Victivallis sp. Marseille-Q1083: one gene and its partner. Each later gene encodes a partner of the first gene's protein in a complex. Links are inferred from orthologs where the notes say so. Each region holds a gene or a part of one and is shown on either strand. Other genes may lie near its edges.

Region 1 (4,475 bases):
TGCCGCCTTCCAGCGAATACACCCGCCCCTCGCTGGCGGTTGCCGGCACGAACTGCTGCCCCGCCCCGGTCAACGTTTCCAACTTGATATTATCCTGGGCCAGCCAGCTCTCCAAATCTTCGAACGTCAGCGCCAGGTCCAGCCACTCCGGATGGCGGTCGGCTTCCTGCTTTTTCGCGGCGCACGGGCCGATAAAGATCACGCCGATATCGTCGCCGAATTCGCGGCGCAGCAACCGGCAATGGCTGAGCAGCGGCGACAGGACCGGGGTAATCCGGTCGGCCATCGCCGGAATGTATTTCCGGATATAGTCGACGGCGGCCGGGCAGGCCGAGGAGATGAAAACCCCCTTGTTTTCCTGCTGCAGCAGTTTGCCGGTTTCCGAACTGACCAATTGGGCGCCCAGCGCCGTTTCGCTGACGCCGGCAAAGCCCAGCTTTTTCAAAGCTTCGACCAGCACTTCCGGCGCAACGCCCCGGAAATAACTGACGAAACTGGGCGCCAGCGACGCATACACTTTATGTTTGCGGGTCATCAGGAAACGCGCCCGCGACAAATCCGGCCGGATCCGCTTGGCGCCGGCCGGACACACCCGGACGCAGCGGCCGCAGGCGATACACAAATCGGTCATCACGCTGGCGCTGCCGTTGACCACCTTGATCGCCTTGCAGGGACAATGGCGCACGCATTTATAACAATCCTGACATTCGGTCTCCACGGTGAAGACCGGAAAATTATGATTCATGGCCTCAGGCTCTCCCGATAATTATTGTTTTTCGAAACAACTTTTCAGCAGTTCCAGCATCATACCGGGATCGACATTGCCGTAACGCTGATTGTTCACTATCACATTGGGGCCTTCGGCACAGCGTCCCTGGCAGAGCGAGCAGCCCAGTTCCAGATCGACCTCATCCTGCAAATGGTGCTCTTCCAGGTATTTTTCAATCACCTGCAAGTTTTTCTCATTGCCGCGGGCAAAACAGGAGCTGCCGAGACAAATTCTGATTGTCGGTTTGTCACTCATTCCACACCCGTCCCTTCGTCAGCCTTTGCTCTTGCCGGCGACATTGATCAGCCGCACCGCGCAAATCCGGTCGTGCAGCGCCCGCTTCGTAAAAAACACGCACAGCGGCGAAAAAATCCCCAGCACGACCATACCGACCGTCCAGGCGAAGGAACGCAGGAAATACACCTCCTGCAACTGCTCCTCCCTGACCAGGAAAATGCCCCAGAACCACATGCCGAAACTCTGGGCAAAATAACCGACCGTCAGGCCGTAATACAACAATACGGCCGGCACCAGCAGCAGGATGCTGAAATTCATCGACAGCCACAGACTGCCGCTCGGAATCAGAATCGAATTTTCCGCTCCCCGGTACCAGACGATACCTTCCGGGGTGCGCTGCACGGTCGAAATCTTCCGCGCCGGACCCGCCGCTCCGGAATCGTTCGCCTGGATCATCTCCGGCGGCACGGCATAGGGCCTGGCATTGTCAACCGAACGCCGCAAACCGACGCCGAACAACATGATCGCCACCGCGCCGATCAGAATCAGGTCGAAAGCGAACGCCGACAGCCGGCGGCCGACCGTCGCATCCTCGGGATCGTACTTCCGGACGAACGCGGTGCTTTTCTCCTTCTGCGGCGTCAACAGCGTTTTCGCCTGCTCGATATAGTTCCGCCAGGATTCGTCCTGCATCAGTTCCGGATTTTCCTCCCAGCGCTTCAACTGCCGCGCCAGAGCGTGCTTCAAGCTGGGAATCTTGGCGGCCGGACGCCATTCCGACATCATTGAGTTGCGGATTTGCGTCGTCGGATTGATCAAATCGTCTTCCACGCACTTCACAAGGGCGCTCAACGCCAGCGGCCCCACTTCGTTGCCTTCCTGATCCAAATAGATAAACTTCATATGCCGTTCCGCTCGCTAACAGTTCTACAGTTCTCGAATTCCCGTCAATCTGGTTAATAAGATACATTCAACTTGCAAGAACTCAAATAATCGCATTTGATTTTTCCGGTTTTGCGCTGTATTTTCTCCTATGCCGACCAGCAGCCGGCCAGGCTGCTTCCGCCGGAGTTTCGACCGCCGCTGCCCGGCCGGCCGGAAATGTGAAAATCAAAGTGCCAACGAACATTTTCACCGCATTTGCGTACGATAAACACAAGGAGGATTATGATGAGCAATGCGACAGAATTGAAGAAAGATACGTTCAAGGAAGCCATCGCCGGTAAAGTCGCCCTGGTCGATTTCTGGGCGACCTGGTGCAATCCGTGCAAGATGCTCGGCCCGATCATCGATCAGGTGGCCGCCGAAATCGGCGACGCCGCGCTGGTCGCCAAAGTCAATATCGAGGAGGAACAGGAGTTGGCCGCCGAATATAACGTCCGGATGTTGCCGACCATTCTGATCCTGAAAAACGGCGAAATCGTTCAACAGTTCGTCGGCGTCCAGAGCAAAACAAAACTGCTCGACGCCATCCGCAATGCCTGAACCGCCTTTCCGATTGCTGCCGGCCGCATGGCCGGCGGCAATTTATTTTCCCCGGCCGCAGCCCGATTCCGCCGCAAAACATAATTATTCTTTACATTTATTCCCGAAACAAACTTGCGCAAATATAATTCATTGATATATTAACGGACGCTTATTTAAAAATAATAAATGAAAATAGAATGAGAACGTTTTTTCTATGAATTTTGCATTTCTTGATCAGTTGAAGAACAATTCCGTCCCATTGGCCGCGTTGCTGCGCGGCGTGCAGAAATATTGGCTGATCATGTTACTGGCCGTCCTGGTCATCGGGGTGGGAACTTTCTACGTATCGACTTATCTGGTGCAAAAAACGTATCAGGCTACCGCTTCCATTCTGGCGCTGAACAACAAGGAAGACAGCTCCGACGGCAAGGATTCTTCGTCGATGACCTACACCACGCTGATGATGGCCAATCTGCTGATCAACGACTACAAGGAAATTCTCAGTTCCCGGCGCGTGCTCGACAAGGTGGATGCCAAAGTCTGCGAAGCCAAAAACATTACCGAACCGCCCAAATACAAACTGAGCGTCAATTTCAAGCGCAATACCCGCATTCTCGAAATCAGCGCCACCAGCAATGACAAGGACCTGTCGCTGCAGGTCGCCACGGCGACCACCGATATTTTCACCAGCGAGATCAGAGATTTGTTGAAAATGGACAATGTCGTCACCCTGGACGATCCGAAACTCGAGGATGCGCCGGTCAGTCCCCGGCCGTTGCGCAATACCGCGATCGCCATGGTGCTGGCGCTGCTGCTCTCCGGCGGCGTCGTTTTCCTCAAAGAAATTTCCGACGATTCGGTCAAAACCCCGGAAGACATCACTGAAACGCTCAAACTGCCGGTCATCGGCACCATTCCGGAAGCCGGCAGCAAAAAATCCCGGCGGCGCAGTGCCGACGATGCCAAGCAGCCGCGCCACAAACGCCTCGATTTTGTCGGCCTGTTCAGCATCGACGAGAAATACCGCCACATTTCCGAAGCTTTCCGTTTGCTGCGGACCAACCTGCAATATCTGACACCGGAAAATGCCGAGAAAAACGCCAAGGTTTTCACGATCACCAGTGCGATGGCTTCCGAAGGAAAATCCAGCTGCTGCGCCAATATGGCGCTGATCACGGCGCAATCCGGCAAACGGGTGTTGCTGATCGATACCGACCTGCGCAAGCCCAATGTGCAGAATTTCTTCGAATTGGACCGCCGGGTCGGCCTGGTCAATTATTTGAGCGGCGACGCCAAACTGGAAGAGATCATCAACCGCCAGGTCGTCGACGAACACCTGGATGTCATCCTGTCCGGGCCGATTCCGCCGAATCCCTCCGAACTGCTGATGTCCGAGACTTTCCAGAAGATGGTCAAGACGCTGGGAACAGATTACGATTTCATCTTTTTCGACGCGCCGCCGTGCCTCAATATGGCGGACGCCACCATCGTCGCCAGTAATTCTGACGGCGTCATTTTCGTGCTGCGGCACGGTTCCACCCGGATGGGGGCGGTACAGCGTGCAATCCGCCAGTTCCAGCAGACCGGCATCAAGGTGCACGGCGTGCTGTTGAACCGCTTCGATATGAAGCGGGTCGGTTACGGCTATTACAATTATTATAACTATTACAACTATTATTCTTATTATCAGACAGATGGAAATAAGGAAGCATGATTGACCTGCACTGTCACATCGTCCCGGACGTCGACGACGGGGCCCAGACGGAAGCGGAAAGCCGCGCCATGCTGGCGCAGGCCGCTTCCATCGGCATTACCGAACTGGCAGCGACCAGCCATTATTCCGGCGACGCCTGGCGGCGTTACCCGGAAGCGCTGGAAAAATTGCGTCAACTGGCCGAAGAACACCACATCAAAATTCATGCCGGGGCCGAATATGACTTTTCACGCCTCGAAGAAGCCGAACAATTGCAGACGCTCGGCGACAGTTCTTACGTACTGATCG
Region 2 (3,099 bases), 2.3 Mb from region 1 along the record:
GCCTCGCTGTCGGAAGCGAACAGCCGGACGCCTTTTTCATAGAAATAACGGATGTCACGCGCCTTTTTGATCGTGTTGCCGTAGCTGAGCCGGGAGGGCTCGACGCCGAGCGACAACACCCGGTCCAGTTCATAAACCGACGCGATGTCGAAGTTGCTGCCCAGGTCCCGCAACAGTTCCAGCACCGGGATGCCGGGGTTGGCTTTGACGGCGTAATAGACTTTGGCGAACGGAAATTGGTGCATCAATTCGGCATATTGTCGGGCGACCACATTCAGGTTTACCACCAGAAACGGAGTTTCATGCCGATCGGCTTCTTCCCGGATCGCATTCCAATCGCATTTCGAATAATAATCCAGCGGGTGAACTCTCATTGTTGTGTACCTTTTGTTTTGAAGAGCATTTCCATTGCTCTTGAAAAAAAATTAACCATTGAAAAACCAATCACTCAAAGTCGGATTTGCCGCTGGTTTGAGAAAGCCGCCCCTTATGTTCGTCCGTTGCTCTTTTTTTTACTGAGTGATCCAATACACAAATCAACAATTTCAAACGATAAGTTGTGAAAATGCCGCAAATTCCGGATAATACAAATTATAAAATGAAAAAAACGTGAAAAAAACCGCATTTTCCTGAACTATTCATTTTTTTCCGGCCCGGTGGTTGAAAATCCCCCGAACGGGGTTCATTGTTATGGCGAAGGACAGCGGAGCGTGGCGGAAGCGATCCGTAATTTTATTTTTTTTCGAAGCTGGAAGCGGCTTGGTTTTGGAAACGCGGGAGGTATTGAAATATGGAAAAAATGGTGATTATCGGCAGCGGTCCGGCCGGGCTGACGGCCGGAATTTATGCGGCGCGGGCGGATTTGTCCCCGTTGCTGCTGGCCGGCACCTTGCCGGGCGGATTGTTGACCCAGACCAGTGAAGTGGAGAATTTTCCCGGCTTCCGGCAGGGCATCAACGGCTACGACCTGATGATTGAAATGCAGCAGCAGGCGGAGCGTTTCGGCACCCGGATCGAATATGAAGTGGTGGCCGGAGCGGCGCTGACCGACGGTTGCGTTCAGACCCTGACGCTGGAATCCGGCGAAAAGATCGAGACGAAAACCTTGATTATCGCCACCGGCGCTTCGCCGCGCTGGCTCGGCTTGCCCAATGAGGAACGGTTGAAAACGCACGGGGTGTCGGCCTGCGCCACCTGCGACGGCGCTTTTTTCAAGAATGTTCCGGTGGTGGTCATCGGCGGCGGCGATTCGGCGATGGAGGAAGCGAATTTCCTGACCCGTTTTGCCAGCGAAGTGATCGTCATCCACCGGCGCGATCAGTTGCGCGCTTCGAAAATCATGGCGGAACGTGCCCTGAACAACCCGAAAATCCGTTTCGTCTGGGACAGCAAAGTGGTCGATGTCCTCGGCGAAACGGAGGTGGACGGCGTGATCGTCGAAAACATCAAGACCGGCAAACAGAGCGAAATTGCCTGTAAAGGGTATTTCGCCGCGCTGGGACACGATCCGAACACCGGTTTGTTCCGCGGTCAGATCGATGTCGACAGCCATGGTTTCATCCTGTTGAAGGACGGCAAAAGCTGTACCAACCTGGCCGGGGTGTTTGCCGCCGGCGATTGTGCGGACAACGCCTATCGGCAGGCGATCACGGCGGCCGGCATGGGCTGCCGGGCGGCGATGGATGCCGAGCGTTATTTGGAAATGATGAAGCAGTAGTAAGCCGGCTCGGGTTTGATGGATGCACAAAATGCCGGGAGTGCCCGGCATTTTTTTTCCGCCCGGTTGCTTCAGCAGTATTCGACCGGGTAGGGGGGGATGGAGTCGAGGAAGATTTTGCCGTAGCGTTTGGAAACGATGCGCCGGTCGAGGATGACGATGATGCCGCGATCGGCCCGGCTGCGGATCAGCCGGCCGACGCCCTGGCGGAATTTCAACACCGCTTCCGGCAGGCTGTAATCCATGAAAGAGCTTTTGCCGGCGGCTTCCAGCCGTTCGCTGCGGGCGGCGATCAGCGGGTGCGACGGGACGGCGAACGGCAGTTTGGTGACGATGACGTTGCTCAACGCTTCGCCGGGCACATCGACGCCGGTCCAGAAGCTGTCGGTGCCGAAAATTACCGAATCGATGTCGCTTTTGAACTCTTTGAGCATCGCCGACCGCGACAATTGCTCGCCCTGGATCAGCAGTTGCAGTCCCTGGTCGAAGAAAAAGCTTTTCAACTGGTCGGCGCATTGCCGCAGCAATTGATAGCTGGTGAACAGCACGAACGCCTTGCCGTGGGTGCGTTCGATGAAACGCGGAATTTCCCGGAACAGCGCCTGCTGGTAAGCCGGTTGGGTCGGTTCCGGCATCTGGCGGGGGATGCACAGCCTGACCTGTTCGCTGCTGAACGGCGAGTCCAGTTGCAGTTCGGCGCCTTCACAGAACCCGACCCGGCTGCGGAAATAGTCGAAGCGGTTGCCGACCGTCAGCGTCGCGCTGCTCAGGATGACCGGAAAGGCCTGCCGGAACAACTGCTCTTCCAGCATCGCCGCCACATTCAACGGCGCCGCCAGCAAATTGATGCTGTCGCGCTGCCGCTCAATCCAATAGACGTGGTCCGGCAGCCCCATCTGAAGGAATTGGGTGATGCCGTCGATGAATTCGTCGCACCAGGCGACTTTGCTGGACAGCTCCGCCTTGTAATCCTTATCCTCCTGCAGCTCGATATAGTCGGCCAGTTGCTGGCGGAATTTGCCGAGCGCCGGCGTCAGATTGTCCGGAAACAGGTTGGGCTCCCGGAGCCGCAGGATGGTTTCGCCGGTTTCTTCCAGGCTCCGGGCGATGACGCCGAAGAAAAGGTTGATTTTCTCCCGGATCTCGGTGATTTCCCGGCGCAGTTCTAGCGCTTCCTCGCCGCCGCGCAGTAGCAATCCTTTGGCGTTGTCCGGATTGAACAGCCGGTTGAAAAAGCCGGTCAGACCGTTCTGGGAAATCGCCAGGCCGAGATGTTCGGCGGCATTGTTTTCCAGCGTGTGGGCTTCGTCGATGACCACCGCACTGTAGGCCGGCAGCAGCGAGGCGTCGGATTGCCGGCGGATTTTCAAATCGGTCAGGAA

What was found. Proteins that work in one complex are often made in the same cells at the same time.
Region 2: the proteins of trxA (region 1) and trxB are in contact, whole or in part, in a crystal structure (PDB 1F6M), measured with the Escherichia coli proteins. The link is inferred for Victivallis sp. Marseille-Q1083 from one-to-one orthologs.

The regions. Positions count from the first base shown.
Region 1 is NZ_CAHJXL010000001.1:1,033,520-1,037,994, forward strand. The notes cover bases 927-3,833. They hold trxA (thioredoxin), read left to right. Parts: upstream 927-2,176; coding sequence 2,177-2,491; downstream 2,492-3,833. Other genes in these bases: HWX74_RS04115 ((2Fe-2S) ferredoxin domain-containing protein), read right to left, coding at 927-1,024; HWX74_RS04120 (RDD family protein), read right to left, coding at 1,043-1,909; HWX74_RS04130 (polysaccharide biosynthesis tyrosine autokinase), read left to right, coding at 2,688-3,833. In the rest of the region: HWX74_RS04110 ([Fe-Fe] hydrogenase large subunit C-terminal domain-containing protein), read right to left, coding at 1-745; more of HWX74_RS04115, read right to left, coding at 767-926; more of HWX74_RS04130, read left to right, coding at 3,834-4,187; HWX74_RS04135 (tyrosine-protein phosphatase), read left to right, coding at 4,184-4,475. UniProt on the Escherichia coli protein: Participates in various redox reactions through the reversible oxidation of its active center dithiol to a disulfide and catalyzes dithiol-disulfide exchange reactions.
Region 2 is NZ_CAHJXL010000001.1:3,341,801-3,344,899, forward strand. What follows is about bases 1-2,753. They hold trxB (thioredoxin-disulfide reductase), read left to right. Parts: upstream 1-790; coding sequence 791-1,717; downstream 1,718-2,753. Other genes in these bases: HWX74_RS13785 (type III PLP-dependent enzyme), read right to left, coding at 1-374; HWX74_RS13795 (ATP-dependent DNA helicase), read right to left, coding at 1,789-2,753. Outside these bases: more of HWX74_RS13795, read right to left, coding at 2,754-3,099.